Regions from separate parts of the Enterocloster bolteae genome, predicted to be linked through region 3. Evidence: riboswitches for the same ligand, from Rfam matches in the RefSeq annotation. Region 3 holds a riboswitch; each other region holds the start of a gene.
What was found. A riboswitch is a leader RNA that binds a small molecule or an ion and turns the genes downstream of it on or off. The one in region 3 is predicted to bind glycine.
Positions count from the first base shown of each region.

Region 1: it holds a riboswitch for glycine, as region 3 does, so the genes downstream of both, gcvT (glycine cleavage system aminomethyltransferase GcvT) here and CGC65_RS25120 (PTS sugar transporter subunit IIC) in region 3, are expected to answer to the same signal.
Region 2: it holds a riboswitch for glycine, as region 3 does, so the genes downstream of both, glyA (serine hydroxymethyltransferase) here and CGC65_RS25120 (PTS sugar transporter subunit IIC) in region 3, are expected to answer to the same signal.

Region 1 covers NZ_CP022464.2:6,329,274-6,339,543, reverse strand. Annotated here, with positions in the region: gene CGC65_RS29425 (DUF3881 family protein) at 1-681, opposite strand, end outside; glycine riboswitch at 996-1,139, shown strand; gene gcvT (glycine cleavage system aminomethyltransferase GcvT) at 1,278-2,387, shown strand; gene gcvH (glycine cleavage system protein GcvH) at 2,456-2,836, shown strand; gene gcvPA (aminomethyl-transferring glycine dehydrogenase subunit GcvPA) at 2,889-4,256, shown strand; gene gcvPB (aminomethyl-transferring glycine dehydrogenase subunit GcvPB) at 4,253-5,686, shown strand; gene CGC65_RS29400 (lipoate--protein ligase) at 5,811-6,839, shown strand; gene lpdA (dihydrolipoyl dehydrogenase) at 6,875-8,329, shown strand; gene CGC65_RS29390 (SOS response-associated peptidase) at 8,456-9,106, shown strand; gene CGC65_RS29385 (polysaccharide deacetylase family protein) at 9,270-10,103, opposite strand; gene CGC65_RS29380 (polysaccharide deacetylase family protein) at 10,100-10,270, opposite strand, start outside.
Region 2 covers NZ_CP022464.2:2,278,314-2,288,583, reverse strand. Annotated here, with positions in the region: gene gcvPA (aminomethyl-transferring glycine dehydrogenase subunit GcvPA) at 1-458, opposite strand, end outside; gene gcvH (glycine cleavage system protein GcvH) at 483-860, opposite strand; gene gcvT (glycine cleavage system aminomethyltransferase GcvT) at 902-1,990, opposite strand; gene glyA (serine hydroxymethyltransferase) at 2,076-3,323, opposite strand; glycine riboswitch at 3,593-3,673, opposite strand; gene CGC65_RS10715 (MFS transporter) at 3,800-5,083, opposite strand; gene CGC65_RS10710 (M20 metallopeptidase family protein) at 5,111-6,289, opposite strand; gene CGC65_RS10705 (LysR family transcriptional regulator) at 6,476-7,375, shown strand; gene CGC65_RS10700 (xanthine dehydrogenase family protein molybdopterin-binding subunit) at 7,498-9,756, opposite strand; gene CGC65_RS10695 ((2Fe-2S)-binding protein) at 9,760-10,236, opposite strand.
Region 3 covers NZ_CP022464.2:5,422,016-5,432,285, reverse strand. Annotated here, with positions in the region: gene CGC65_RS25125 (heavy metal translocating P-type ATPase) at 1-1,089, shown strand, start outside; glycine riboswitch at 1,330-1,411, shown strand; glycine riboswitch at 1,413-1,510, shown strand; gene CGC65_RS25120 (PTS sugar transporter subunit IIC) at 1,702-2,730, shown strand; gene ahpC (alkyl hydroperoxide reductase subunit C) at 2,977-3,540, shown strand; gene CGC65_RS25110 (TetR/AcrR family transcriptional regulator) at 3,765-4,388, shown strand; gene CGC65_RS25105 (ABC transporter ATP-binding protein) at 4,489-6,303, shown strand; gene CGC65_RS25100 (ABC transporter ATP-binding protein) at 6,300-8,042, shown strand; gene CGC65_RS25095 (2-dehydro-3-deoxygalactonokinase) at 8,113-9,132, opposite strand; gene CGC65_RS25090 (bifunctional 4-hydroxy-2-oxoglutarate aldolase/2-dehydro-3-deoxy-phosphogluconate aldolase) at 9,159-9,797, opposite strand; gene CGC65_RS25085 (D-TA family PLP-dependent enzyme) at 9,812-10,270, opposite strand, start outside.

The DNA of each region.
Region 1 (10,270 bases), 910 kb from region 3:
GGAGTACTGGTCGCACTCTATGCCGCAGGGCATGAAACATGTCTCTATGATGGAGTACACATCTTCATGGGCAATCCGTCTGGATACCATGGAATAGAGGTCGATGTCCTCTATGGTCAGCGTCTCAATGGCGTCCTCATCGCCGTGTTTTGCGGCTTCCAGGAGACTGCTGCGTTTTTTGGCGGCCTGACGGGAGTCCTCTGCCTGTTTTTCCGTCTTATTGACAGGCAGCAGCACCTTACCCTGGACTGCCAGTCCTGTAAGGGCGGCTCCCTTTGGCTGGACAGGCTGGCGGGCGCTGCGGCGCATCCTGTACTCCATGGAATTTTCCATGTAGAAGATTAGGGATATGCCCACCCTGTATTCATCAAGAAGGCCTGCATAAGTTTCACGCTCCGTGTGGCGCTGGATGGAACATTCCGCCTCTGAACTTACATCCGGGTTCTTGACATAGGGAAAGTAATACTCGCGGCTGAATGTTCCTTTGGGGCTCATCTCGCCTATCATGGCAACTCCCATGCCGGGGGCCACTTCCGTTCGCAGTTCACAGAACCTGCTGCCTTCCTGTTCCGCCAGGCGGCCGGTCATCTCCGCTTCTTTTACCAGACGCTTTAAAAGCTTCGCCATATCCTGTTTTTTCTGGTACATACTGAATCCTACTGTCCGCATAAACTTATGCATCTTGTCACCTTCTTTCACTTAAGATTTTGCTCACCTAAAACCGTACTCATACAAGAATGAGGCCAAAGGAACCCCTTCGCCTCATCACCTTTGCTCATTATATACTACTTCATAGGAGATTACCAGTATTTTTTCTAAATAAACCGTAAAATATTCGTGAAAATAAGTTTGGAAAATAAGGCGAAAAATGCGATTGATGTGTTAAAATTTAAACACTTTTTAGCTATTGACTGAAAATCGCGCCTGTGTTAGTATGGGATTAGCACAAGGCAAGCCGGTGGGATTTGCGTTTGCGGACAATTTTATATCATCGGAAGATGGATTCGGGAGAGACTGACCAAAATGTATGAAAGATACAGAATACGCTTGATATAGCGTATCCGTGTATTATCAGCATACAGAACACAGCGCCGAAGGGGAAGCGGAAAACTCTCAGGCAAAAGGACCGGATACCGGACGATACTCTGGAGAGCATAGCACCGAAGAAGCCAAATCTTTCAGGTCCAAGGACAGAGCGCATGAACATCTTTTGTTCGTGCGCTTTCATAGTCTATGATTGTTAAGGACCAGACAATTTCATGAAGGAGGTAGTGATTATGGGAACAGAAACAGCAGGGGAGGTTTTGTTAAAAACACCTCTCTACGACACTCACGTAACGTATAAGGGCAAGATCGTACCTTTTGCAGGGTATCTTCTGCCGGTACAGTACGAAACAGGCGTTATCGAGGAACACATGGCAGTGCGTACCAAATGCGGTCTTTTTGACGTGTCACACATGGGGGAAGTGATTTGCAAAGGACCGGACGCCCTTAAGAATCTGAACATGCTCCTGACCAATGACTATACGGTCATGGCGGAGGGCCAGGCCAGATACAGCCCCATGTGCAATGAACAGGGAGGCGTGGTGGATGACCTGATTGTGTATAAGGTCAGGGATGACTGCTATTTTATCGTGGTGAACGCTGCCAACAAGGATAAGGACTATGCGTGGATGAAGGCCCACCAGTCAGGGGATGTTGTGTTTGATGATATTTCCTCCCAGGTGGCACAGCTTGCCCTGCAGGGACCAAAAGCAATGGATGTGCTTAAAAAGGTGGCGAAGGAGGAAGATATTCCTGAAAAATACTATACCTGCCTTTTTGACCGCATGGTGGGCGGCATGAAATGCATCATTTCCAAAACCGGTTATACCGGAGAGGACGGAGTGGAGATTTATCTGGCGCCGGAGGATGCGCCTAAGATGTGGGAACTGCTCATGGAGGCAGGAAAGGATGAGGGCCTGATTCCGTGTGGTTTGGGCGCCAGGGATACCCTGAGGCTGGAAGCAGGCATGCCTCTGTACGGACATGAGATGGACGATACTATTTCTCCCAAGGAAGCCGGATTGGGAATCTTTGTGAAGATGGATAAGGATGATTTCATCGGAAAACAGGCTATCCAGGACAAGGGACCTTTGACCAGGAAGCGTGTGGGATTAAAGGTAACCGGCCGCGGCATCATCAGGGAGCACCAGCCTGTTTACATAGGAGAACAGCAGGTGGGTATGACCACCTCCGGCACACACTGCCCGTTCCTGGGATATCCGGCAGCCATGGCCCTGGTTGACATAGGGTTTAAGGATCCGGGGACAGCGCTGGAAGTGGATGTGCGCGGGCGCCGCGTGGCCGCGGAGGTAGTGAAGCTGCCATTTTATAAACGGCAGTAATTTATGGGATATAATAAACAAGTTTTTAAAATATAATAAAGAACAGCATGTTCAAGGAGGTATTAAGAATGAATTTTCCAGAAGATTTAAAGTATGCAAAGTCACATGAGTGGGTAAAGACCCTGGAGGACGGCACGGTTTTAGTGGGAGTGTCTGATTATGCACAGGACGCTCTTGGGGATCTGGTATTCGTAAACCTGCCGGAAGCAGGGGACGAGGTGACAGAGGGAGAGCCGTTTGCAGATGTGGAATCCGTAAAGGCTGTATCCGATGTGTATTCACCGGTAAGCGGCACAGTGGCCGAGATCAACGAGGTACTGTTAGACGCCCCGGAATCCATCAACGAGGCGCCTTATGAGGCATGGTTCATGAAGGTGGAGAATGTAACCGGCACAGCGCAGTTAATGAGCGCGGCAGAGTATGAGGAATATGTGAAGACCCTGGATTAGGGGATTAAGGCGGGGAAGGTATTCCATCCCATGAGAGGTGAGGTGAGATTATATGGGAAGTTATGTACCAGGTACGAAGCAGGAGCAGCAGGAGATGCTTCGTGAGATTGGATATGCCAGCTTTGAGGAGATGTTCTCCCATATACCGGATGAGGTAATGCTGAAGGAAGGGGTCAATATCCCTTCAGGACTCAGCGAGCAGGCAGTTAAGGCAAGAATGGAGGACATAGCCGGTAAGAATGTTGTGTTCCGCCATATTTTCAGGGGGGCAGGGGCTTATAACCACTACATACCTGCCATTGTTTCAAACGTGACGTCAAAAGAGGAGTTTGTCACTGCCTATACGCCTTATCAGGCGGAAATCAGCCAGGGCATCCTCCAGTCCATATTCGAGTATCAGACCATGCTCTGTGAACTCACAGGAATGGACGCCTCCAATGCATCCATATACGACGGTGCCACGGCTGCGGCGGAAGCCATTGCCATGTGTAAGGAGAGAAAGAAAACCACAGCCTATATTTCTGCGGCTGCAAATCCGGGCGTTATCGAGGTCATGAAGACATACTGCTTTGGCAGCAATACAAAGGTTGTTATGGTTCCGGAAAAAGACGGGGTAACGGATGGGGCAGCTCTGGAAGAGATGCTGAAGGCAGACCCCCAGGCCGCCTGCTTCTATGTGCAGCAGCCCAACTATTACGGCAATATAGAGGACGGGGACGCCCTGGGCCGCATCGTCCATGAGGCCGGCGCCAAGTACATCATGGGCTGCAACCCCATGGCCCTGGCTGTTATGAAGACCCCGGCAGAATACGGGGCGGATATCGCTGTGGGCGACGGCCAGCCTCTTGGCATGCCTCTGGCGTTTGGAGGACCTTATCTGGGCTTTATGACAGCCACGGCAGCCATGACCAGGAAGCTTCCGGGCCGTATTGTAGGCGAGACAGCCGATCATGAGGGACGAAGGGCATTTGTTCTTACTCTCCAGGCCCGTGAACAGCATATACGCCGTGAGAAGGCCAGCTCCAACGTGTGCTCCAACCAGGCATGGTGCGCTCTGACCGCCTCTGTATATATGACAGCCATGGGAGCAGACGGTATGGCTAAGGCAGCAGGCCAGTGCATGTCCAAGGCCCACTATCTCAGGGATGTATTAAAGGAAGCAGGACTTGAGCCAAAGCATAACTGTGAATTTTTCCATGAGTTCGTTACCGTAAGCCCTGAGGGCGGGTGCACGGACAGCGCCCACATTTTAAGGGCATTGGAAAGCAAGGGAATCCTGGGCGGACTGCCGCTTTCCGACAGGGAAATCCTCTGGTGCGCTACGGAGATGAACACCAGGGAAGAGATGGATGAACTTGCCTCTGCTGTACGGGAGGCGCTTCACAGGGAATGCGGACAAAAGGAGGTGTGCGGTTCATGAAACTTGTATTTGAAAAAGGGTCAGCCGGGAGAAGACTGGATTTAATCAGTCCCTGTGACGTGCCACAGGTATCTTTTGAAAAAGCACATATCCGTGAGAAACAGCCCCGCCTTCCGCACATGTCGGAAAATGAAATAAGCCGCCATTATACGGAGCTGGCAAAGCGTTCCCACGGTGTCAACGACGGTTTCTATCCTCTGGGTTCCTGTACCATGAAGTACAATCCCAAGGTAAATGAGGAAGCAGCCGCTTTAAAGGGTTTTAGGGGAGTCCATCCGCTGCAGCCGGAGGCTACGGTGCAGGGTTCCATGGAAGTTTTATATCTGGCGGAGAAATATCTCTGCGAAATCACGGGCATGGATGCAATGACATTCCAGCCGGCAGCAGGCGCACACGGTGAGTTTACAGGACTGCTTTTAATCAAGGCATACCATGTACATCACAATGACACCAAACGTACCAAAATTATTGTTCCCGACTCTGCCCACGGAACCAATCCGGCCAGTGCGTCCATGTGCGGCTACGACGTGGTGAGCATTCCGTCCAGGGAGGACGGCTGCGTGGATCTGGAGCAGTTAAAGGCAGCGGTAGGGGAGGACACAGCCGGTCTGATGCTGACCAACCCCAATACCGTGGGATTATTTGACAAGAACATTCTGGAGATTACCAAAATCGTACATGATGCAGGCGGACTGTGCTATTATGACGGCGCCAACCTGAACGCGGTTATGGGCATTGTGCGGCCGGGTGACATGGGATTTGACGTGGTCCATCTGAACCTGCACAAGACATTCTCCACACCTCACGGCGGCGGCGGGCCAGGAAGCGGTCCTGTGGGCTGCAAGGAAATCTTAAAGCCCTTTATACCTGGCGTGCGTGTGGAAAAGGAAGAGGATACATACCACTTTGTGAAGGCGCAGGATTCCCTTGGGGATGTGAAGATGTTCTACGGCAACTTCCTGGTGGTGGTTAAGGCATTGTCCTATATCCTGACCCTTGGAAAGGAGGGCATCCCGGAGGCTGCCCGCAATGCAGTGCTGAATGCCAACTATATGAGGGTGAAGCTGTCGGATGTCTATGACATGGCCTACAACGAGACCTGCATGCATGAGTTTGTCATGAGTCTGGAGAAGATGAAGCATGACAAGGATATATCCGCTATGGATATCGCCAAGGCCCTTCTGGATTACGGCATCCATCCGCCGACCATGTACTTCCCGCTGATTGTACATGAGGCGCTGATGGTGGAGCCTACTGAGACAGAGTCCAGGGAGACACTGGATGAGGCAATCGAGGTATTCCATAAGATTTACGAGCAGGCCCTGGCAGATCCTGAGGCACTTCACAGTGCGCCCCACCTTACACCGATTGGAAGACCGGATGAGGTTACGGCGGCCCGTAAGCCGGTACTGCGCTATACATGGGAATGATGAAAATGAAATAGGACTGCCTGGACAGCCGGCATGTCCCTGGTTATGTATGGATATCCCGGATATCCGTACATGGCCGGGGAAGGGGCTGCCCAGGCAGCCTTTCTATAGAATGGAGACTGACATGATAAACAGACTTGTGTGGATGGAGACAGATAATACATACCCCTACCGGAATCTGGCCATGGAGGAATACATGACCCTTCATGTTCCCCAGGGAACCTGCATTCTGTATCTGTGGCAGAACCGCCATACGGTGGTGATAGGAAAGAACCAGAATTGCTGGAGGGAATGCAGGGTGAATTTCCTGGAACAGGAGAACGGATATTTAGTGCGCCGGCTCTCCGGCGGAGGCGCGGTGTTCCACGATCTGGGGAATCTGAATTTTACATTTATTGTGGGCGCCGGCGATTATGATGTTTCACGGCAGCTGGATGTAATACTGGAAGCCGTAAGGAGTCTGGGAATCCATGCTGAGAAGACGGGGCGTAATGATATCACGGTGGATGGACGCAAGTTCTCAGGCAACGCATTTTACAGAACAGGGGACGGCTGCTACCATCACGGAACCATACTGATACGGGCGGACAAGGAAAATATGTCGCGGTATCTGAATGTATCAAAAGAGAAGCTGGCCTCCAAAGGAGTGACCTCTGTAAAGTCCAGGGTGGCCAATTTATGCGAGTTTAAGCCGGATATCACATTGGAGGAAGTAAAGTCGGCGTTGGTGGAGGCATTTTCCAAGGTTTATGGTCAGCCTGCCGTAAGGATGGAGGAAGGGGAGCTGCCTCAGCCGGACATAGATGCCCGGACAGAGAAATTTGCTTCCTGGCAGTGGAAATACGGAAGGAAGATCCCCTTTGAGTATGAAATGGAGAAACGGTTTCCATGGGGCAATATCCAGATACAGTTTCATGTGGATGAAGGCATGATACAGGATGTGAATGTATTTTCAGACGCCATGGACCAGGAGATGATCGGAATGCTGGCTGAACAGCTTAAGGGCTGCGCCTATGCGGAGGAGGATATATGCAGGGCGGTAAAAGCCATGGGAACAGACGCGTTTCAGGCAGGGGAATATACGGGCGCGGATGAACCGCAGTCATGCCGGATAAAAGAGGATATCATGACCCTTGTGAGGGAATCGCTGTAAACGCAGAACATAAATGGAAGAGAGGTTAGGTTTATATGGCTGACAAATTTGATTTGGTGGTGATTGGCGCGGGGCCGGGCGGATATGAGGCCGCCATTGAAGGGGTTCAAAAGGGAATGAAGGTCGCTCTGGTGGAAAACCGTGAGCTGGGAGGCACCTGCCTGAACCGGGGATGCATTCCCACCAAAACAATCATCCACACAGCAGAGCTGTACCATGAATTACAGTCAGGGCCATCCATCGGCCTGACGGTCCGGGAACCCGCGGTTGACATGGAGATGGTCCAGAAACGAAAGGATGAAGTGCTGGAACAGCTGAGAAAGGGCATTGCCTCCCTTATGAAAACCAACAAGATTTCAGTTTATTACGGTACGGGAACCATACTGGACAGGGAGCATGTAAAGGTGGCGGCGGCTGAGGATACATCAGAGGGAAAATCGGAAGGCAAACCGGAGGGGAAATCAGAGGAACAACCGGGCGGACAGAAACAGGACCAGGTGGTTCTGGAAACCAGCCATATTCTCATTGCCACTGGTTCCGTTCCCGCGTGCCCGCCCATACCAGGCTCATCCCTGCCGGGAGTGGTCACCAGTGACGGTCTGCTGGACAAAAAGGATATGTTTGAACATCTGATTATTATAGGCGGCGGAGTAATCGGTATGGAATTTGCGTCTGTATACAGTTCCCTGGGCCATGGTGTGACTGTTATTGAGGCCCTGGACCGTATTCTGCCCACCATGGATAAGGAAATTGCCCAGAACCTGAAAATGATTATGAAGAAAAGAAATGTGGATATCCATACGGGGGCAAAGGTGGAGGAGATCCTTCAGACAGAGGATGGAAAAGGACTTATATGCCGATATACGGAAAAGGACAAACCCTGCGAGGCCAGGGCGGACGGCATCCTTATCGCTACGGGCCGCAGGGCTTATACAGGCGGTCTTATAACCGATGAAAGCAGCCGGGAAGTGAAGGATATGGCCATGGAACGCGGGCGTATTATCACGGATGAAAAATATGAAACCAGCGTACCGGGCATATATGCCATTGGCGATGTGACGGGCGGCATTCAGCTGGCCCATGCAGCCACTGCCCAGGGCAGAAACGCAGTGGCGCATATGGCAGGAGAGGATATGGTGATCCGCACGGATATCATTCCGTCCTGTGTGTATACCAATCCGGAAATCGGCTGCGTGGGAATCAGCGCAGATGAGGCCAAGGCCCGGGGAATGGAAGCAGTGACAAAGAAGTATATCATGTCTGCCAACGGCAAGTCTATTCTGTCCCAGCAGGAGAGGGGATTTATAAAGGTGGTGGCGGACAGCGGTTCACACCGCATCCTGGGCGCCCAGATGATGTGTGCCAGGGCCACGGATATGATCAGCCAGTTTGCGGTGGCTATGGCCAACGGGCTGACGCTGGAGGATATGGCTAAGGTTATATTCCCTCACCCCACATTCAGTGAGGGGATACTGGAAGCTGTGAGGTAATGGAGCTTTGGCTGCGTTCCTGCTCACTGCCTGCATTGATTTTTAAGGGTTTGGGTATATAATACAGTAGGCGGACAAAATGCCGCCATAGGAATGGAATACTCAGGAAAGGCGGGCAGGAATTTCATGTGCGGCAGATATCATTTCAGCGCGGAGTTATTAGATGAGATAAGAGACATAACGGAGCAGAAGGACTGGAAACTGGAACTGGGAGTTCTGGACCGGGACATCCATCCGGGCGACATGGCGCCGGTCATTGTGGCAGCCCTGGAAGAGGCATCTAATGTACCGGCCCCGGCAAAGAACGCCGGGACAGCTTCTTACGCGGGCCGGGGCGGGAGTCTGCGGGTCTGCAGGCAGAAATGGGGGTATCCCGGGCCGGGCGGAAAGGGGCTGGTTTTTAATGCCAGGTCAGAGTCGGTGTTTGAAAAGCGGATGTTCCGGGACAGTGTGAGCATGCGCCGGGCAGTGATCCCGGTTTCTTGGTTTTATGAGTGGAATAAGAATAAAGAGAAATTTACATTCACTAAGGAAGGGAGCCGGATTCTGTTCCTGGCAGGATTTTATGGCAGGTATGAGGACGGGGAACACTTCGTTATACTGACCACCCAGGCCAATGCGTCCATGGCCCCTGTCCACAGCCGTATGCCTCTGGTTCTTGAGAGGGAACAGGTTAGGGAATGGATTCTGGACAGTGCAAAGACAAAGGAACTGCTGGGCCAGGAACCGCCCCAGCTGGAAAGGGATTGTGAGTATGAGCAGCAGACCTTGTTCTGAGATGTATATGATATGAGCATATGGATGGGCTTATCTGAAATTGGTTATTTGAATATGGTTATCTGAACATGAGGGCGCCTCCTTTTGACGTGAGTCTGAAAGGAGGCGCCTGCTGTTATGTTTTATGAAAGTTGGCCCAGAGCAGATAAAGCGGGGATAAGATTTATCTGTCAGGCTTTAATAAATCCCGGTTTTCCAGCACATACTCCGCCACTGCCCGGTTGGTATCAATCCAGGCCCCATGGGACAGCATATAGCCTATAAGCTCACTGAGCATGTTTACCCGGCTGGCGCGTCCTATGAACTGTGGATGGAGGACAAAGTTAATCATCCTGCCTTCCGCTGCCAGGGAATCAAATTCATCCTTCCAGATTTCTAACATTTCCCGGGGGGATTTCAGTTCATACCGTTCCGGAGCAGAATCCGTGTAAAAATCGTATGCGGTATCGTCAAAAATAGAATCCTTGGGAAGCTCTACCAGAGGAACCTGCCGGCCGTCTATGGTATGGATAAAGGGACCGTCGGAGTCCCTCCAATTGGAGCTGTATAGGTAGCCGTGCTCCAGAAACAGTCTCAGGCTGTAATCGTGTATCACGCCACCCGGTCCGCGGTGTCCTGCTATGGACTGTCCGGTCAGATCCTTTATAATGGTCTCGCAGCGGGTCATGGTGGCATCTTCCTCCTCGTAGGAAGTGGCGGTGGATTCCTCATGGAGGTATCCGTGAAATCCGATTTCATGGCCCCTGCGGCTGATTTCCTTTACCACCAGGGGATAATGTTCCGCTATAACGCCGGGAATGAAAAAGGTTGCCTTTACCCCATACACATCCAGCATGTCCAGGATTCTGGGTACGCCCTGCTTGGGGCCGTATGCGCCCCGGGATAAGTTGGTTATATGGTCATGGTTGCCGTCGCCTCTGGTGGTCCACATGGTCTCTGCGTCCAGATCAAATGCCATCATGACAGCGATACGCTTGTTGTCAGGCCAGGTCATCATAGGGCTGCACCTCCTTTTTCAGGATTCTCCTGATTGGCTTCTGCCTGTGCCAGTACATACCGCGCCGCTTCCTCGCAGGTGGTAATCCAGGCGCCGTGGCGCTTCATATAGGCAATGAAGTTTCCCAGGGCGGCAATCCGGCTGGCGCGTCCTATCATCTGGGGATG
Region 2 (10,270 bases), 3.1 Mb from region 3:
CTGCTTCTCTTCCTGTCCCTGCACATGGCCGCTGCCTCGGCTGCTGCCGTGGCCCCGTCATAGACAGAAGCATTGGACACATCCATGCCTGTAAGCTGGCAGAGCATGGTCTGATATTCAAATATGGACTGAAGAATGCCCTGGCTGATCTCGGCCTGGTAAGGGGTATAGGATGTAAGAAATTCCTCCTTGGATACCACGCTCTTTACAATGGAAGGTATGTAATGGCTGTATGCTCCCGCCCCTCTGAATATATGTTTAAACACCACATTCTGTTTTGCGATTTCCTTCATCTTCCCGATGACTTCCATTTCGCCAAGCCCCTCAGGAAGCTTTAAACCGCCTTTTACACGGACCTCCCGGGGGATATGGGAAAACAGCGCCTCAAAGCTGTCAAAGCCGATTTCCCTGAGCATTTCCTGCTGCTCTTCACTGGTATTGGGTACATAAGAACCCATGGGTCCACCTCCTTTTCAAGATGTCTACAGTGTTTCCAGATATGCCTCGTAGGCCTCCCCGTCCATCAGTTCCTCTTTGCCGCTTACGTCTTTTACTTTGATGAACCATGCATCATAGGGGCTCTGGTTTACAGATTCCGGACTGTCTAACAGTTCCTCGTTGATTTCCTCTACCTGGCCGGTAACAGGAGAAAGTACATCTGATACTGCCTTCACAGACTCCACATCTGAAAATGCCTCGCCTGCCGTCACATCGTCTCCCGGCTCCGGAAGGTTTACAAACACCAGGTCTCCCAGAGCATCCTGGGCATAATCCGTAAGTCCTACTGTCACGGTTGTGTCATCCACTGTTTTTACCCACTCATGGGATTTTGTATACATTAATTCCTTTGGCACGTTCATTTTTTATTTCCTCCTTGTTTTGAGCATTTCATAATCCCTGCTTATTTCTCTCTCTTATAAAATGGAAGCTTCACCACTTCCGCTCCAACCCTGCGGCCTCTCACATCCACCTCGACCTGGGTGCCCGGCTCCTTGTATGCAATATCCACCAATGCCATGGCTGCCGGATATCCCAGATACGGGCAATGGGTGCCGGACGTGGTGGTTCCAATCTGCTGTTCCCCGGCAAATACCGGCTCATGCTCTCGGATGATGCCCCTGCCCGTAACCTTAAGTCCCACGCGCTTCCTGGTAAGAGGTCCCTTTTCCTGCAATGCCTTTTTGCCGATAAAGTCCTCCTTATCCATCTTGACAAAGATACCAAGACCTGCCTCCTTCGGAGTGATGGTGTCATCCATCTCATGTCCGTAAAGGGGCATGGATGCCTCCAGACGCAGGGTATCCCTGGCTCCCAGGCCGCAGGGTATCAGCCCTTCCTCCCTGCCGGCCTCCAGCAAAAGCTCCCACAGCCTGGGAGCGTCGTTCCCGGCCATGTAGATTTCCACTCCATCCTCGCCTGTATACCCTGTTTTGGAGATGATGCAGGGAATACCGTCTATGCAGCAGTCCTTCTTAAAGGTATAATACTTATCCGGGATGGCATCCGGGTCCGCCACCTTCTTAAGTACATCCAGGGCTTTTGGTCCCTGAAGGGCAAGCTGGCCCACCTGGCCGGATATGTCCTTAAGCTCCACATCACCGGACACATGGTCCTTCATCCACTGGTAATCCTTATCCTTGTTGGATGCGTTGACAACGATGAAATAGCTGTTGTCCTTAATTTTATAGACAATCAGGTCGTCCACCACGCCTCCTGCCTCGTTGCACATGGGGCTGTATCTGGCTGTACCGTCCTCCATGACCGTATAATCATTGGTCAGAAGCATATTCACATTCTTCAGGGCATCCGGCCCGCTTAACAAAATCTCGCCCATATGGGACACATCGAAAAGGCCGCACTGCTCACGCACTGCCATGTGCTCCGCAATCACTCCCTTTTCGTACTGAACCGGAAGGAGGTAGCCTGCAAACGGCACAATCTTTCCCTTATACTTTACATGCATGTCATACAGCGGTGTCTTTAATTCCATATTCTCTGCTCCTTTTTTCCATATTCTATGGTTGTATCTCAACAGTTCCCCAACTGCTTCGTCTCATTTCCAGTTTCCCGGCAGCTTACTGGTACAGCGGATATTTACCGCAGATTTTGTCAACCTCGCCTCTGATATAATCAGCCTTAGCCTCAAAATCAGTGGCTGCCAGCCAGATGCACTCAGCAATCTTTTCCATATCTTCTTCCTTCAGTCCCCTGGAGGTGACTGCCGGTGTTCCGATGCGCACGCCCGAGGTGACAAAGGGGCTTCTGGGATCATTGGGAACCGTGTTCTTATTCAGAGTGATGTATACCTGGTCGCAGCGGTTTTGAAGTTCCTTGCCGGATACGTCCATTCCCCTCAGGTCCACCAGCATCAGGTGGTTATCTGTTCCTCCTGTGAGAATGTTAAAACCCTGCCTTTTAAGAGCTGCCGCCAGGGCTGCTGCGTTCTTAACCACCTGCTCCTGGTAAGCCTTGAACTCCGGCCGCAGCGCCTCACCGAAGCAGACTGCCTTGGCTGCAATGACATGCTCCAAAGGTCCGCCCTGGATTCCCGGGAAAATGGCCTTATTGAAATTGAATTTGTCTGCCACTGCCTGGTTGGCCAGAATCATGCCGCCCCTTGGACCCCTTAAGGTCTTGTGGGTCGTTGTGGTTACCACGTCCGCATATGGAATGGGACTGGGATGCACACCTGCCGCCACCAGCCCGGCGATGTGAGCCATATCCACCATCAGGTAAGCTCCCACCTTGTCGGCCACTTCTCTGAACCGCTTAAAATCAATGGTCCGGCAGTAGGCGCTGGCCCCTGCGATGATAAGTTTCGGCTTGGAGGCAACTGCTGTTTCCTCCAGTTTGTCATAATCAATGTACCCATCCTCATTGACGCCGTAGGGCACAATGTTGAAGTACAGTCCTGAGAAATTCACAGGGCTTCCGTGTGTCAGATGGCCGCCGTGGTCCAGGTTCATGCCCATAACCGTGTCGCCCGGCTTTAACATGGCTACGAACACAGCCATGTTGGCCTGGGCTCCGGAATGAGGCTGTACATTCACATAGTCGCATCCAAACAGCTTCTTTGCCCGTTCAATGGCAATGGTCTCCACCACGTCCACAAACTCACATCCGCCGTAATAGCGTTTTCCTGAATATCCTTCTGCGTATTTGTTGGTGAGAACCGTTCCCATGGCAGCCATCACGGGCTCCGACACAATGTTCTCGGAAGCAATCAGCTCCAGATTCCTTCTCTGGCGTCCGCACTCCGCCTTGATTGCCTCCCCTATCTCCTTGTCATATCCTTCAATAAAATCCATTACCTGTTCAACCATTGGTTCATATCCTCCTTTTTATTTTTCATCACGGACATATCCATATGCCCTTCATCACAAACACATCCATATGCCCTGTTTCCGCCTCCGAAACCATACCACCTCCCTGTTTGTACCGCGCGCTTTTTTTGAAGGAGGCCCGTATACACACATGCCCTGTATCCATGACCCGGATATCAAAAAAAGCGCACGAACAAATAATGTTCATGCGCTCTGTCTTTGTACCTGAAAGATTTGGCTTCGTCGGTGCTATCGCTTTCCAGAGTTTCGTCCAGTATCCGGTTCTTTTGCCTGAGAGTTCTTCGCTTCCCCTTCGGCGCTGCCTGTGCAGTCTCTCCCGAATCCATCATCCGATTATATAAAATTGTCAACAAAAGCATTTCTATATGATTCTGCTTTGTGCTAATGTCATAGTATCACACTTAATATTTTCAGTCAATAGGTAAAATGTGTTTAATTTTTAACGCATTTTGCCGTTATTGCATTGTGTTTTTTGCCCTATCAGCAGTTTTTTCCTGCTCCTTTATGCACACGCGGCTGACCCTGTAGGAGTACAAAAGAAATGCCGTCATGACGATGGACAGGGCTGCCACAATAATCCAGGCAATGTTGTATGAGCCTGTCAAATCATAGGCTGACGCAATCAGAGGGCCGCCCAGGGCGTATCCCACGCTGGGAAACAGACTCAGGAATCCATAGATTTCTGCGTAATGTTTTGTGCCGAAGATGCCGCTGGTGATAACCGGAGCGCTTACAGTTCCTATACAGGTCCCGAATCCAAACAAAATTGCCATCAGGTACAGGAAGGGCTGATGTTTAATAAATATCAAACAAATAACGGAAAGAAAAAACATGGTATTTCCAAATAGTATTCCTGCCTTCACACCATACCTGTCATAAATATGTCCCAGTACCAATTTTCCGGGAATGGCAATAAACAGGTACAAGGAGGCGATGGAGGCCGCTGTGGTGGTTGCATATCCGGCATCCATAACCGAGGCCGGTATCTGTGTAATGACGGCTGCAGTGGCTGAAATCAGCGTGCATCCCAATACAAAGCACCAGAACATGGGCTTTTTCTTTACTTCCTTCAGCGACACATTCCACTCCCGCTCTGTTTTCCTGGCCTTTCCTGTCTCTCCCTCCTCATCCGCGCCGTATGCCTTGGTCCCCATATCAGCGGGAGTCCGCCTGATGACAAGCAGCACCAGAGGAACCAGGATAACCAGCCTGGTTATGCCCACAGCCTTATATGTAAACCGCCATCCCTGGGATGCGATGAGGTTTCCGATTATGGGGCTTAATATGGTTCCGCCTATACTGGATCCCACCATGGCAATACTCATAACCAGTCCCCTCTTTTTCCTGAACCAGTTGGTAATCAGTACGCTGACCGGAATCATAGTGGAGCCGCATTCAAAAAATCCGATACAGGCTGCTGTCACGTAAAACTGGGGCAGGGTGCTGGCAAAGGAATAACAGTAGTACGCCAGACAGTTTCCAATCATACACACCACCAGGGCTTTGTGCATGTACGGCTTTGACATGATCTTTCCAATGAACGGCGACATAAATGCCATCATCAGGGCTGCAATGGTGCTGACCAGCGCATATCCGCTCCTGGTAAATCCCAGATCCTCTGTCACCGGTTTTGTGAACAGGCTTGCGCAGCTCACCAGAGGCGCATACCCCAGCCCCATAATCAGAATACAGGTCAGCAGTATGAGCCAACCGTAAAAAAAGCGTTTGTTTTCCGCCATATTGTCCTCTCTTTCCCCAGACATGTTCTACTGGTTTCCATGGAGGTCCAGCCATCTCATGGCTGTCCCGGCATAAATAGCAGCGCCTTTGACAAGGGCAGACTCATGAAAACGCACCTTGGGATTATGCTCCACATACCGTTTTGAAACATCCTCGATACCGGCTCCAATGCACATATAGCTGGCCGGTATTTTTTGGGAAATATAGGCGAAGTCCTCCGATCCCATCACATGATAAGCGCAGACCGCCTTCAGCTCCGGCTCCAGCTCCTTAAGCCCTTCCACAATCTCCTGGTTCAGCTCCTCATTGCACCTGACAATGGGAATATCGCTTATCACCTCAATCTCCGCCTTTGTGCGGTAGGCCCCTGCCACGGAAGGTACAATTTCATTCAGCCGTGCAATCAGATGAGACATTGTTTTTTCGTCAAAGCTCCTCATGGTTCCCTGCAGGACGGCAGTCTCAGGAATCACATTGGAGGCGCTGCCCGCGCAGAACTGTCCGATGGTCAGGGCTGTCTCTGAGATGGCCGGGCACTCCCTTGCAATAAGCTCCTGCAGCGCCAGATAGACATGTACGCCTGTATTGATGGGATCAATGCATTTTTCCGGCCTGGAACCATGTCCGCCCTGTCCTGTCAGGGTAATCCTGAATCCATAGACCCCCGCCATGGGAAGGCTTCCGTAGGCAACATATTCCGGGGACATCTGGGCTGCCACATGCATGGCGAAGGCGCTGTCCACCTTTGGATGGTCCAGCACGCCTTCCTCAACGGCTGCCCTGGCTCCCTGGAAGGTCTCCTCTCCCGGCTGGAACAGAAGCTTTACCTGGCCCTTAAGCTCAGACTCATGCTGCTTCAAAAGCCTTGCAGCTCCCAGCAGCACGGTAGCGTGAAGATCATGTCCGCAGGCATGCATCCTGCCGTTTCGGGACGCAAATTCCTCCCCTGATTCTTCCTGAAAAGGCAGGCCGTCCATATCGCTGCGCAGCATAAAGCATCTGCTCCCTTTTCCAAGAATTCCAACCACGCAGGAACCATTGACCTTAATCTCATAAGGAATCCCCATCTCCTCTAACTTTTCCCGAACAAACGTACTTGTATCAGGCAGCTCCAGCCCCAGTTCCGGCATGGTGTGAAGCTTGCGCCTCCAGGCAATCAGATCTGCCTCCATGGTTTTTGCCTCTTCCAGTAATTCTCTATACATTCTTTTACCCCTTTCCTTCAGACAGGCTCTTTGATTTTTATAACTACTTCTCCGGAGTTTCGTTAACTTTTATTTATTTCTGTGATATAATCTTACCATAGCTCCCGGGCATTCGGTTATTCCGAATATTTTATGGGTTATAACCATTTTATTATTAGGCAAATTGTACACAAAAGGGGTAACATCATGAATTTCAGCCATTTAGAATATGCAATGACCGTGGCAGAATGCCGGTCCATCAACAAAGCCGCCCAGAGGCTGCTGGTCTCCCAGCCCTATTTAAGCGGAGTCCTTAAGAATCTGGAGGAGGAACTGGGCTGCCAGCTATTCAAACGCAGCCACAACGGAATCCTTCTGACAGAAAAAGGAATAAAATTCATGGACAGTGCCCGCATCATACTGTATGAATATGAGAAATTAAAACAGCTGTCCTGGGATGAAGCAGAACAGCCTATGGTGATTTCTTCCTATTTCGTATCCAATATTATGAGGCTTTTTCTGGAATTTAAAAAACAGTCTGCCAAACAGTTTCCGGACCGTCTGACAGAAATGGGGAACCAGGAGGTCTTGGAGTCGGTTGCGGCAGGCCGTACGCGTCTTGGTTTCATTCTCTGCGCCGTAGAAAAAAAGGAAAAATACCTGAGGCTGGCCAGGGACTTCCACTGTTCCTGCGAAGAGCTTATGACTTCCATTCCGCTGTATGTAATGGTTTCCAGGGAGCATCCTCTCTATAAGAAACCTTCCGTATCCATAAAGGAATTGTTTGACTATCCCTACGTGCATTTCAATGATGTCTCCGCCATCTCCTACCTGAAGTTAGTCGGCCTGTCCGACCATCCCAACCGCCTGGAGGTAGATAACCGCGGGCAGTTCTTTGATGCCATCAGAGAGGGCCAATACATCTCCCTGTCAGTCAGAGGCAAAACCTCGGATGGACGCGGATTCTGTTTCGTGCCAATCAGCGACAAAAACCTGTATCTGAACCTCTATTTTGTGACCCAGACAGACTACAGGCCTAATAAAAGGGAACGGGAATTCATACGGTTTCTGCGGGATTTTGCAGCCTTAGACGGACAGACGCCCTGACAAAAAAGGACCGTAAAAGAGAGGACAGCCCACTGTTTCTGGCGCTGTCCCCAATGCTGTTTCTTCTATAATAATATATTTTTAGTTTCCAACGCTCTAGCTTCCAACTCTTTCCGCCAAACTCAGCTCTCTATCAGCTTCATCACATCCGCCGGCCTTACCGGAATCCGCTTCACCTGTTTTCCCACTGCATTGGATACCGCGTTTGCCACTGCCGCGGCCACAGGTACCACAGAACACTCGCCTATGCTCTTGGCCCCAAAAGGACCTGACTGCTCAATTTGTTCCACCAGCCCCACTTTAATGGGAGGCATCTCCTGTGCGTTCAGCATGTGGTACTGTTTTAAGGTGGTATTCTTTACCTTTCCCTTATCATCCAGTATAAAGCCCTCTGTCAGGGCATAGCCAATTCCCATCTGGACCGCGCCCTCAATCTGGCCTTCCACGCCCATGGGATTAAGCGCCTTGCCGATGTCGTGGACTGCCGTGTAATCCAGTACCTTTACACTGCCGTTTTCCATATCCACCTGGACCTTGGCAAAATGGGCTCCGTAGGATACGGCCATGGCGCAGGAGGCAAATGTGTCCGCGCAGCAGATATCCCTGCCATGGGCCTGCTTTGCATATTTGATCACCTCTGCCAGGGAGGCAGACGTATCAGGCCTGGAAATGCAGTAAACCCTCTGATCTTTTAAATCCAGCTCACTCTCATCCACTTCCAGCAGGCCGGAAGCCTCCTTAAGAAGCTCTGTTTTCACCTGACCGGCAACCTTTAACGCTGCGCTGCAGCTCACAAACGTACCTCTGCTGGAATAATTTCCCATATCCCAAAGCGTTGCATCGGTGTCGGCCTGGACACATTCGATGTGCGGCATGGGGATGCCCAGTATCTCGCTTACCACCTGGGTCTGGGTGGTTACGGAACCATTTCCCATATCACTGACACCGGTAAACATCACAGCCGTGCCATCCTCATTCATCTTGATGATGACTCCCGTTGTATCCGGTCTTACGCCGAATACACCGTTGCCGTGGGCTGCAACAGCCATGCCCACGCCGATTCGGTACCTGCTGTCCGCGGCATCCTCCTGTTCCCTGACAGCCTCCTCGTATCCTGACAATTCCATTCCCTTTAGTACACAGTCAATGGGCCTGGGATTTCCGTGGGGCAGGCCGTCCCTCTGGTCAAACCCATCCGGCTCCACCAGGTTCTTAAGCTGGAGCTGGATTATGTCCATGCCCAGATCCTTTGCAATCCTGTTCAGCTGACACTGCTGGGCAAAGAACTCCTGGGGAGAACCAAAGCCTCTCATGGCTCCTGCCACAGGAGTGTTTGTGTACACCGGCACAGCATGAAACCGCAGGTTTGGTGTCTTGTGGTTCTTAAAATATTTGCCGCTCATGGCCCAGACAATGCTCATGGTTCCGCCTGCATACGCTCCTGCATTCACAATGACATCCATTTCCTGTGCCACGATGGTGCCGTCCTTTTTCATGCCTGTTTTCAGATGGAGCTTCATGCTGTGGCGGTTCCTGGATGAGGGAATATCCTCTCTCCTGGTGTATACCAGGCGCACGGGACGTCCTGTCTTCATGGCCAGAAGGGCCGTGACAGGCTCTGTCACCATATCAATCTTCCCGCCAAATCCCCCTCCGATTCCGGGGTTCACCACCCTGATCCGGCTCATGGGGAGGCCGAAGATCCGCGACAGATTGGTTCTGTGCCCGAACACATCCTGGCTGGGCGTGTAGACGGTGAGCTTGCCGCTGCTCTCATAGACAGCCAGGGATGTGTGCGTCTCAATGGCCCCATGATGGATGGCAGGTGTTTCAAAGTCGTCCTCGTAGATATAATCCGCTTCCGCCATCCCCTTCTCTACATCCCCTGCCTCCTGGACTACTTCCTCGATCACATTGGAATCCTTGTGGATGGGATATGCCCCCTCCTTCAGGGCCTCCTCCGGCTCCAGGTAATACGGCAACTCCTCGTATTCCACACGAATCAGCTTCAGGGCCTGCTCCGCTATCTTTGCTGTCTCGGCTGCCACGGCTGCCACTTTGTCTCCCACATAGCGCACGGTGCTGTCAAATACCCGCTCCGTTTTCTCTCCGTCAATCTCCTCGCCGCAGCTGTTGAACAGGGCATCCGGCGCATTCTTCCAGCACACAACCGCCCGGACCCCTTCTAACTGCTCCGCCTGGCTGGTGTCTATGGATTTGATTCTGGCATGGGCCACAGGGCTGAACAGCACCTTTGCATGAAGCATATGGGGAAGAGTCATGTCTCCAACGTACTTAAACTGTCCGGTCACCTTCAGGGCAGCATCCCTCACAGGCATATCCGTGCCAATCACTCCGTTTTTGGGCGTCTGTAATTCCATCCTCTACTTCCCCTCCTTCTGCATCCGGCTGGCTGCCAGCTGAATGGCCCTGACGATTTTTACATATCCGGTGCATCTGCACAGGTTGTTGGAAATACCGGCTCTTATCTCCGCCTCTGTGGGATCGGGATTTTTGTCCAGCAGCGCCTTGGCCGACATGATCATTCCCGGTGTGCAGTAACCGCACTGGACCGCTCCCACGTCAATAAATGCCTGCTGGATTGGATGAAGATGGATTCCGTCCGATAAACCTTCCACGGTCTCAATGGTCTTACCCACCGCATTCCTGGCTAGGACAAGGCACGAATTCACTGCCTCCCCGTCAATAATTACCTTGCAGGCACCGCAGTCCCCTGTATTGCAGCCGCATTTCACGGCTGTGAGCTCCAGTTCCTCCCGCAGTACATAGAGCAGAGTCCAGTTTTTTTCAATTGCCACATTGTAGTTTTTTTTGTTAATATTTAAACATATCTGTTCCATCTAACCATCTCCCGTCTGTCCCGGTATCCTTTTC
Region 3 (10,270 bases):
AATGTGACAAAGGCCCTGTCCATCCTGATGGTGGATTTTTCCTGCGCGCTGAAGCTGGCTATGCCCCTGTCTGTGCTCTCGGCCATGCGCGAGGCCGGCAGCTGCCATATTACGGTAAAAGGAGGCAGGTATATGGAGGCAGCGGCTGCTGCCGACACCATTATCTTTGACAAGACAGGAACCCTGACAAAGGCCAGGCCCCAGGTGGCGGATGTGGTGGTATTCAATGACATGGGAAAGGAAGAGCTGCTGCGCATTGCTGCCTGCCTGGAGGAGCATTTCCCCCACTCCATGGCTAAGGCTGTGGTAAATGAGGCAGTGAAGCGGGGGCTGGTCCACAAGGAGATGCATTCCAGGGTGGATTATATTGTAGCACACGGCATTGCCACCTATGTGGGAGATGAAAGGGTGGTGATTGGAAGCTATCACTTTGTGTTTGAAGATGAGGGGTGCAGGATACCGGAGGATAAGAGAACGGTATTTGACAGCCTTCCCGTGGAATATTCCCACCTCTACCTGGCCATCGGAGGAAGTCTGGCAGCCGTTATCTGCATTGAGGACCCTCTGAGGGATGAGGCGGATGCGGTCATCGCCGCCCTTCACAGGCAGGGAATCACCAAGATTGTCATGATGACAGGAGACAGTGAGCGCACAGCCGCCGCTGTTGCCGGACGGGTGGGAGTGGACGAGTATTATTCGGAGGTCCTTCCCGAGGACAAGGCCCGGTTCGTGGACGAAGAAAAGAAAAAGGGCCGCAAGGTTATTATGATTGGCGACGGAATCAATGATTCGCCGGCCCTGTCGGCTGCTGACGCGGGAATTGCCATCAGCGAAGGGGCTGAGATTGCCAGGGAGATAGCAGATATCACCATCTCGGAGGACAACCTGTTCCAACTGGTGACACTGAGGGCTATCAGCCGGGCACTCATGGACCGGATTGACCGGAACTACAGGTTTGTTATCGGATTCAACCTGGGTCTTATTCTTCTGGGAGTGGGAGGCGTCATAACCCCGGCCGCATCAGCTATGCTCCACAATACATCCACTCTGGCTATCAGTTTAAAGAGTATGACCAATCTTCTGGATTGATTTTTGAAGGCGCGTACAGAAAAAAAATAAAATCCCCCTTCCTGTATTTTACAATTATTTTGGGAATGGAAGAGAGTAAATGGACATATGTTTATTTTCTGTCATTTATTGTGAAAAAAATTGTGCCGTATGCATAAAAAAACGGTATGTTTTTTGTGAAAAAGAAATAAACTGAACATAATTCTATTGCTTTTTTCTATGTTTGATGTTAAAATATAAACAAAGTTAATGACAGACCGGTTGATGAATTCGGGAGAGATTACCGCCAGGTAACGCCGAAGGGGATGCGCAAACTCTCAGGCAAAAGAATCGAATTCGGACGGGACTCTGGAGAAGGTCACTAAAATGTGAATACCGATGAAGCAACCGGCGGCATAGCAGCAACCGCGTCAGGGAAACTTTCAGGTAAAAGGACAGAGGCAGACATCTACGCTACGTTTATGTCTGTCTCTGTTTTTTTGCAATTTTGGGGACTTCTTCGTTACCTGCATTGCGAAAACTCTACCAAGGATATACCTTAGCTTAAGAGCTATCACAGCGGTAACGGCGGTCTGTGGTGGAAAGCGGCCAAGCATATCTGCGGAGAGCAAAAAACAGGAGGAACGTAGATTTATGACAATTATTACGGGGTTAGGATTACTATTATTGACGCTGGCAGCTTTCTCACTTTTCAGTATGAAGGCGCCCAAAGGTTCAGCGGCCATGTCGGGAATGGCCAATGCAGCAGTTGCAACTTTCCTTGTGGAGGCTGTCCACAGGTACATATCCGGAGATTTGCTTCACCTGGCATTCCTTGGGGAAACGGGCACCATATCGGGCAACATGGGCGGCGTGGCAGCGGCAATTATGGTACCGATAGGCATGGGAGTGAATCCCGTATTTGCAGTAGTTGCCGGTGTTGCTCTGGGAGGATACGGCATCCTTCCGGGATTTATCGCAGGATATGCAATTGGCTTCATTGCGCCGTTTATTGAGAAACACCTTCCGCCGGGCCTGGATTCCGTGCTGGGTGCTCTCATGATTGCACCGATTGCCAGATTCATCGCCTTCCTGGTGGATCCGGCTGTGAATGCAGCCCTGGCGCACATCGGCGGCATGATTTCGGCAGCTACAGAGCAGTCGCCCATTCTCATGGGACTTCTGCTGGGAGGGGTTATCAAGATGATTTGTACGTCTCCCCTCAGTTCCATGGCTCTTACCGCCATGCTGGGACTTACAGGACTGCCCATGGGTATTGCAGCTATTGCCTGCTTCGGCGGTTCCTTTACCAATGGTGTCATCTTTAAAATGCTCCACTTCGGGGATAACAGCAACGTGGCAGCTGTTATGATGGAGCCGCTGACACAGGCCCATATCATAACAAAGCACCCCATACCGATTTATTGTTCCAACTTTTTCGGGGGAGGCTTTTCGGGAGTGGCCGCCGCATTCCTGGGCATTATCAACAATGCCCCGGGAACAGCATCTCCCATACCCGGACTGCTGGCGCCCTTTGCCTTCAATCCGCCGTTAAAGGTACTTATGGCGCTGCTGCTGGCTGCCATCAGCGGTACCCTGGCTGGAATCGTGGGAGCCATAGTATTTAAGAAGAAGTATGATATGAAGCCGGAATTATCCGTCATTAATTCGTTTGAGGAGTAATAACGCAGCATGGGAACAGCCAGATGGGGAAACTTGTCTGGCTGTTATTTTTATTTTTTTTGCAATAAACAATATTAATAATAATTATCAATATTGTTTATTGACAAAAGGGATTAGTTCTGGTAAAATATGAGTAAATTAGACAAAACTAACAACCGGGCAGCGGGCAATGGATTTCTGTTTCAAGGGTAACGGGATAGAAGGCAAGGCAGCAGTAAACCATCACAAAAACCAGGAGGAAACAATATGTCATTAATAGGAAAAGAAATCAGCGATTTTACAGTACAGGCCTATGCAGGCGGAGCGTTCAGGGAAGTGAAGAAATCAGATGTTTTAGGGAAGTGGGCTGTATTTTTCTTTTATCCCGCGGATTTTACATTTGTTTGCCCCACTGAGCTGGAGGACCTGGCGGATAAGTATGAGGACTTCAAGTCAGCCGGCTGCGAGATATACAGCGTATCCTGCGACAGCCATTTTGTCCACAAGGCATGGCATGACGCATCAAGGACCATACAGAAAATCAAGTATCCCATGCTGGCGGATCCCACGGGCAGTCTGGCCAGGGATTTCGATGTGATGATAGAGGCTGACGGAATGGCTGAAAGAGGAAGCTTTATCGTGAATCCGGAAGGAAAGATTGTTGCCTGCGAGGTAATCGCGGGAAATGTGGGCAGGAATGCGGACGAGCTGTTCAGACGTGTTCAGGCATCCCAGTTTGTGGCGGAGCACGGTGATCAGGTATGCCCGGCAAAATGGCAGCCGGGAGCAGATACTTTAAAACCGAGCCTGGAGCTGGTGGGGCTCTTATAAGCCGCCCTCTACAATATGGCAGGTCCCGGACAGATGGTGGATGAAGGGCTGAGAAAGTACGCTGCATTCATTGGTTTTGAGAAGTTTTTTCAAAAAAACATATAAAATGGTTTAATGAGAAAAGGTATCGGTTATATGTATTGACGGATGCCTTTTTTTGTACCATAATAACCATGTTATATAACAGTGTTATAATGATATGGGAAAAGGTTGGAGTGATTGTCATGGAGGACAGGTACAACGGTACGGTTACTGCCATATTGGAGGCAGGAAAGAAGGAATTTCTCACATATGGATATGAGAAAGCGTCGCTCAGGAGAATCGCAAAGGAGGCATCGGTGACAACCGGAGCCATATACGGTTATTTTCCGGGGAAGAAAGCATTGTTTGACGCGCTGACCTCAGATACGGCGGAGGAACTGCTGGATCTGTACCGTAAAGAGCACAGGGACTTTGCTGCGCTGCCGCCTGAACAGCAGCCAGCCAGGCTGAATGAGATTACAGAGCAGTACATACCCTGGATGGTGAATTATATCTATGATCATTTTGAGGTGTTCAAGCTGCTTCTTTGCTGCGGCGCCCAGGAAGCCAGGGACCGTTATTTTGACAGGCTGGCCGCGGTGGAGGAGCAGTCCTGCCGGGATTTTATAAAAGCTATGGAATCTTTGGGACATTCGGCTGAAGGAATGAGCAACACACTGATTCATATTCTGTGCAGGTCCTTTTTCCAGCAGCTCCATGAATTTGTGTCCCACGACCTGCCGAGAGAACAGGCAATTACCTGTGCTGTCACATTAAGCCGTTTTCAGCATGCGGGCTGGGTGCGAATCATGGAGTTGGGTGAGTAAGAGATGAGGCTTGAGGGCGGAAAGCCGGAAGGCAGAAGCCTGACAGCCTTATTTTTAAAACAATGAGTTAGTTGAAACTAACGAAAAGGAGGATGAAAAAGTGGATGGCAGCAGGAAACATATTATGACACGGCTTCCCGATACAGGTAAGGTGACTCTGATGACCTTTGCAGGGAAGTATAAATACCTTACAGTGACAGGATGCATTCTGTCAGGTATCAGCGCGGTTATAGCGCTGGTGCCGTATCTGTGCATGTGGATGGTGATAAAGCTGGCGGTCCTGAACTGGCCGGGAGGACTGGCCGGCGGAACGCTGGTTTACTGGGGGTGGATGGCGGTGGCTTCCTCACTCCTGAGCATGCTTATCTATTTTGGGGCTCTTATGTGTACCCATCTTTCGGCCTTCCGGACAGCCAGAAATATGAAGACGGCTGCCCTTCACCACCTGGCAGAGCTGCCCATTGGCTATTTGAGGGGGACCGGAAGCGGAAAACTGCGCCGTATCATTGACGACGGGGCAGGACAGACAGAGACTTATCTGGCCCATCAGTTACCGGATTTGGCGGGAGCATTGGTGACGCCGGCGGCAGTGCTGGTACTTCTTCTGGTGTTTGACTGGAGATTTGGCCTTATCAGCCTCATTCCCATGGCGGTGGGTACATTTTTCCTCAGCAGGATGATGGGGACGGGAATGGCAGAGTGCATGAAGCAGTACCAGAATGCCCTGGAGGACATGAACAGCGAGGCCGTGGAGTATGTGCGCGGAATCCCTGTGGTAAAGACATTCCAGCAGAGCATTTTTTCCTTTAAGAGCTTTCATGATTCCATCATTCGCTATAAGAACTGGGCTGTGAATTATACCCTGTCCCTCAGAATTCCCATGTGCTGTTATTCGGTCAGCATCAACAGCATATTTGCCGTTCTCATACCTGCGGGCCTTCTTCTGGCAGGGGATGCGGCGGGCGGGCAGGGTTTTGTGACCATGGCCCTGGATCTGGTTTTCTATATCCTGTTTACACCTGTCTGCGTGACTATGATGGACAAAATCATGTGGACCAGTGAAAATACCATGGCTGCCAATGACGCGCTGGAGCGAATATTGAATGTTATCAGAGAGAAGCCTCTTTCTGAGCCCGCAGCTCCCAGGAAGCCTGAAAATCACAGGATTGAGATTAAGGACGTCTCGTTTTCCTATAACAAGGACGGTGTAAACGCTCTGGAGCATGTGTCTCTTACTGTGCCGCAGGGAGCCACCACAGCTATTGTAGGGGCTTCCGGAAGCGGCAAGACTACTCTGGTCAGCCTGATTCCAAGGTTTTTTGATGTGGACCAGGGAAGCATTTGTATCGGCGGTGTGGATGTGAGGGAGATGGAGACAAAAGAACTGATGAAGAGGGTCAGCTTTGTATTCCAGGACAGCCATCTATTTAAGGACAGTCTGATGAACAACATACGGGCGGCAAAACCGGAGGCAGATAAGGAGGAAGTCATGGGGGCCGTGAAGGCAGCCAGATGTGAGGACATTATTAAGAAGATGCCCCAGGGTCTGGATACGGTGGTTGGAACCAAAGGGGTGTACCTGTCGGGCGGTGAAATGCAGAGAATTGCACTGGCCAGAGCAATCTTAAAGGACGCTCCCATTGTGCTCCTGGACGAGGCCACGGCATTTGCCGACCCTGACAATGAATATCTGATTCAGCTGGCCTTTGAGAAGCTGGTGGAGGGCAAGACCGTGATAATGATCGCCCACAGGCTGTCTACGGTGTGCCGGGCTCACCGTATCTTCGTGATGGAGAAAGGCCGTGTGGCTGAACAGGGAAGCCATGATGAACTTTTGAAGGCCAGGGGGCTGTATGCAAAAATGTGGAAGGATTATCAGACATCAGCAGAGTGGAAGGTAGGTGGAAAGGCATGAGCAAGTATCTGCAGAAAAAATTCGCCTTGAGCGAACAGGGAGGAAGGGATCTGACAAAGGCCATATTTTCCTGTGCTCTCACCAATATGGGGCTGATATTCCCCATGGGCATCCTGTTCCTCTTTATGGAACGGCTTCTGGGCCCGTTGGTGGGGATTCAGGCTCCTTCCCTGGGAATGGCCGGGTATGTGGCAGCCTGCATTGTACTGCTGGTTATAATATTCATTTTCTGGAGAATCCAGTATGACGCTACCTTTGTGGCATCCTATACGGAAAGCGCCAATATGCGTATTCGTCTGGCGGAGAGGCTCAGAACCCTGCCCATGTCTTTTTTTGGAAAACGGGATCTGGCGGATTTGACCACCACCATTATGGCGGACAGCGCGTTTATTGAAAAGGCATTTTCCCATTTTATTCCTGAACTCATAGGGGCCTTCCTATCCACGGCGATCATAGGAGTGTGTCTTATGGCGGCTGACTGGCGGATGGGGCTGGCTGTGCTGTGGGTGGTTCCCATATCCTTTCTTCTGGCAGCAGGTACAAGACCCATGGTGGACCAGGTGGAGCGCAGGCAGAAGGGAAAGAAAATCGCTGCTTCGGACGGAATCCAGGAGTGCATTGAGAATATCCAGGACATCAGGGCCAACAACCAGCAGGAGGAGTATCTGAGGGGGCTGGACCAGAAGATTCTGAACGTGGAATCCATCACCATACGTCTGGAACTGTTAAACGGCACCATGGTCACAGCGTCCCAGATGTTCCTGAAAGTCGGCATGGCTACCACGGTACTGGCGGGAGCTGCTCTTCTGTCATCCCATTCCATCGGCTTTATGATGTTCCTCATGTTTATGGTGGCGTCCACCAGGCTGTACGGACCTCTTACCGGCTGTCTGCAGAACCTGTCGGCTGTGTACTCTGCTTTACTGGTGGTGGAACAGATGAAGGGGATTGAGGAGCAGCCTGTTCAGCAGGGAAGCAGGGAAGCTGCGTACGATGGATATGATATTGTATTTGACCATGTGGGATTTTCCTATAAAGAGGGGAAACAGATTTTAAAGGATGTGTCATTTACAGCAAGACAGGGACAGGTGACAGCTCTGGTAGGGCCGTCAGGAGGCGGAAAATCTACCAGTGCAAAACTGGCTGCCAGGTTCTGGGATATTGACAGAGGAAAGATTACGCTGGGAGGTACGGATATCAGCGGGATAGAGCCGGAGACCCTGCTTAGAAGCTTTTCCATTGTATTCCAGGATGTGGTCCTGTTTAACAATACCATCATGGAGAACATCCGTCTGGGACGCAAAGACGCATCTGACCAGGAGGTGATGGAAGCGGCCAGGGCAGCCCAGTGTGAGGAATTTATTCATCGTCTTCCAAACGGATATGAGACCCGGATTGGGGAAAATGGTTCTGCCTTATCCGGCGGGGAACGGCAGCGGCTGTCCATTGCCAGGGCCCTTTTAAAGAATGCCCCCGTGATTCTCATGGATGAGGCCACGGCGTCTCTGGATGTGGAAAATGAGACTCTGGTACAGCAGGCCATATCCAATCTGGTCAAGAATAAGACTGTGCTGATTATTGCGCACCGGATGAGGACTGTGGCAGGCGCAGACCGGATTGTGGTGCTAAAGGATGGTTATGTGGCGGAGCAGGGTACGCCGGAGGAACTGTTGGAGAAGAAAGGGATATACCATCACATGGCAGAGCTTCAGGGTAAGAGCCTGAACTGGAGTCTGTAAGCAGATGGTGAGAGGAAAGCCGCCGGGAATGGATGGAGTCCCGGCGGTGTTTTTTACATTTATGCAAATTTCATGATGTTTTTTGAATATATTTTCGGGTGTTCATAGTCTGCCAGATTAACCTGGCTCCCATGCCCGCCAAGTATTCGGTGCGGTCCAGCAAAACTTCGGAATTAGGATACTCTTCCTCTAATACTTGGGACAGAGCAAGGGCCATTGTTCCCCTTCCGCCAATTACAATTTTAAAACCGTGATTAAAGATGATTGCCTTGGAACCTCTCAGAGCCTCCAGGTCTAGGGCGAGGACTGTTCCAAGGAGGTAGCTGCCTAATTGCTGTGGAGAAAGTTCACAGAACAAGTGAAGGACCCTGGTCAGAAATGCAGCTCTTCCTATACCTAATTCACAGCTATTTTTATATCCGTTCAGGAGCCAATGCCTGTCCAGTTCAGACTCATCCAAAAAACTGCAATTGACAGAGGCTGCCAGTATTGTATTTTGAGTGAGGGACGAGAGTATTTCACCGCTCATTGAAGTCATGCATCCGGTAATCCGGCTCTGCTCATCCACCGATATATATTTGTTGTGGGAGCCAGGAAGAATGAGCAGCATAGGACTGCCGGTGTGATGGAGCCTTAATAAGGCCATACTTTCTGTTTCTTCTCCGCGCATCATATCCATCTGGTCTATGGATTCAAAATCCAGATGGTTTACGTGATTTTTTACTCCGGGAATAAAATGAATGGGTACAGGACTCACTTCGGGAAGCAATATGGTTTGTATGCCCTCAGACAATTCTTTTAATCCGGCGGGTGTACTTAAATGAGGCAATTCGTATAGTCCTGAGGAACAGGTAATCATGCCGCATGCCAGGATATATTCCACATCTCTCCAGGAATGGCCTGAGGATGTTAATACCTGTTCCAGATTGTGTTTAAGCTGAACCTTTAAAGTATCATTTCCGTGTTCCATAGCGCCATTGCGCGCTCCAATATTGCATTTGCAGCTGGCAATGACCCTTGCCTCCTGGTCCCAAATCAGACAGCGGGTATTGGTGGTGCCCCCATCTATTGTTATACATACATTTCCCATAGATATACCTGCTTTACTTAGTTTTGCTATACAGCTGTGTCCACAATTTCTTTATAAGCTCTGGCTAAAGAACTAATCTTTCGGTAATCGCCTGCCTGTATTGCCTTTTTGTCTGCCAGGTTCCCGCCTACTGCAATCATTTGGTAGCCAGACATCAGCAACTTTCCGGCATTTTCAAGATTGACTCCTCCCACAGCCGCCAAGGGAATAAAATTTAGAGGACCCTTTATTGCTTTGATATAATCTGTCCCCAGATTTCCGGCCGGGAATATCTTAACAATATCGGCACCATTTTTGTAAGCGTCTACAATCTCCGAGGGGGTCATAGCTCCTGGCATGGAGGCCAGTCCCAAAGACTTCGTCTTTTTTATGACTTCGGGGTCCATATTAGGAGATATGATGTATTTTGCTCCGGCATTGGCCGCGGACTCAGCTTCTTCAGGGCTTAATATGGTTCCGGCACCCAGGAAAATCTGATCTCCAAAAGTCTCATGGGATTTTTGGATTGTACGGAGGCTGGCGGCCTTGGCGGCGGGAGTACTGTGGTTTAACGGAATCTCAATGGATATGATACCTCCACCCACCAAAGCGTTTATTACGTCTACAATGTTTTCTGCATCCACATCTCTGAGAATAGCAATTATCCTGTTATCCAGTATATTCATTAGCACTTACCTCTCTATATGGAAAGCTTTCTGTTTCTTGCTGTTACTTCCCAAATATCAACAATTTGTCCATCCAGGGCAACCAGGGCCTCCGGATACAGGGCGCTGGTGGGACAGATATGAGTGGGAATTACATATAATACAGAGCCAATACCGGGCCGCTGGTCTTCATAACCCTCATCCATTTTCCAAATCCAATGTTCTTCATTCTGATTTATGGGGCTGGCATGCCAGTCTCCCATAAGACAGCCTTTGAGACCAGGAGGATCGGCGGCGATTCCTTTATAGCCCAAATCTAATGTAAAGAGTCCAGGTCCACCATGACTGATAACGCGGGTCATGAGTAAGCCTGCAGGTATGAAGGTCTCATCTGTAAATTTACTGGCATAACCGAAGTCAGAGATAATGCCTGTGCCAGGCGACAGATACACACGTTTATACCGGGCATGGCAGGGAAAAGAGGGGGTTCCTCC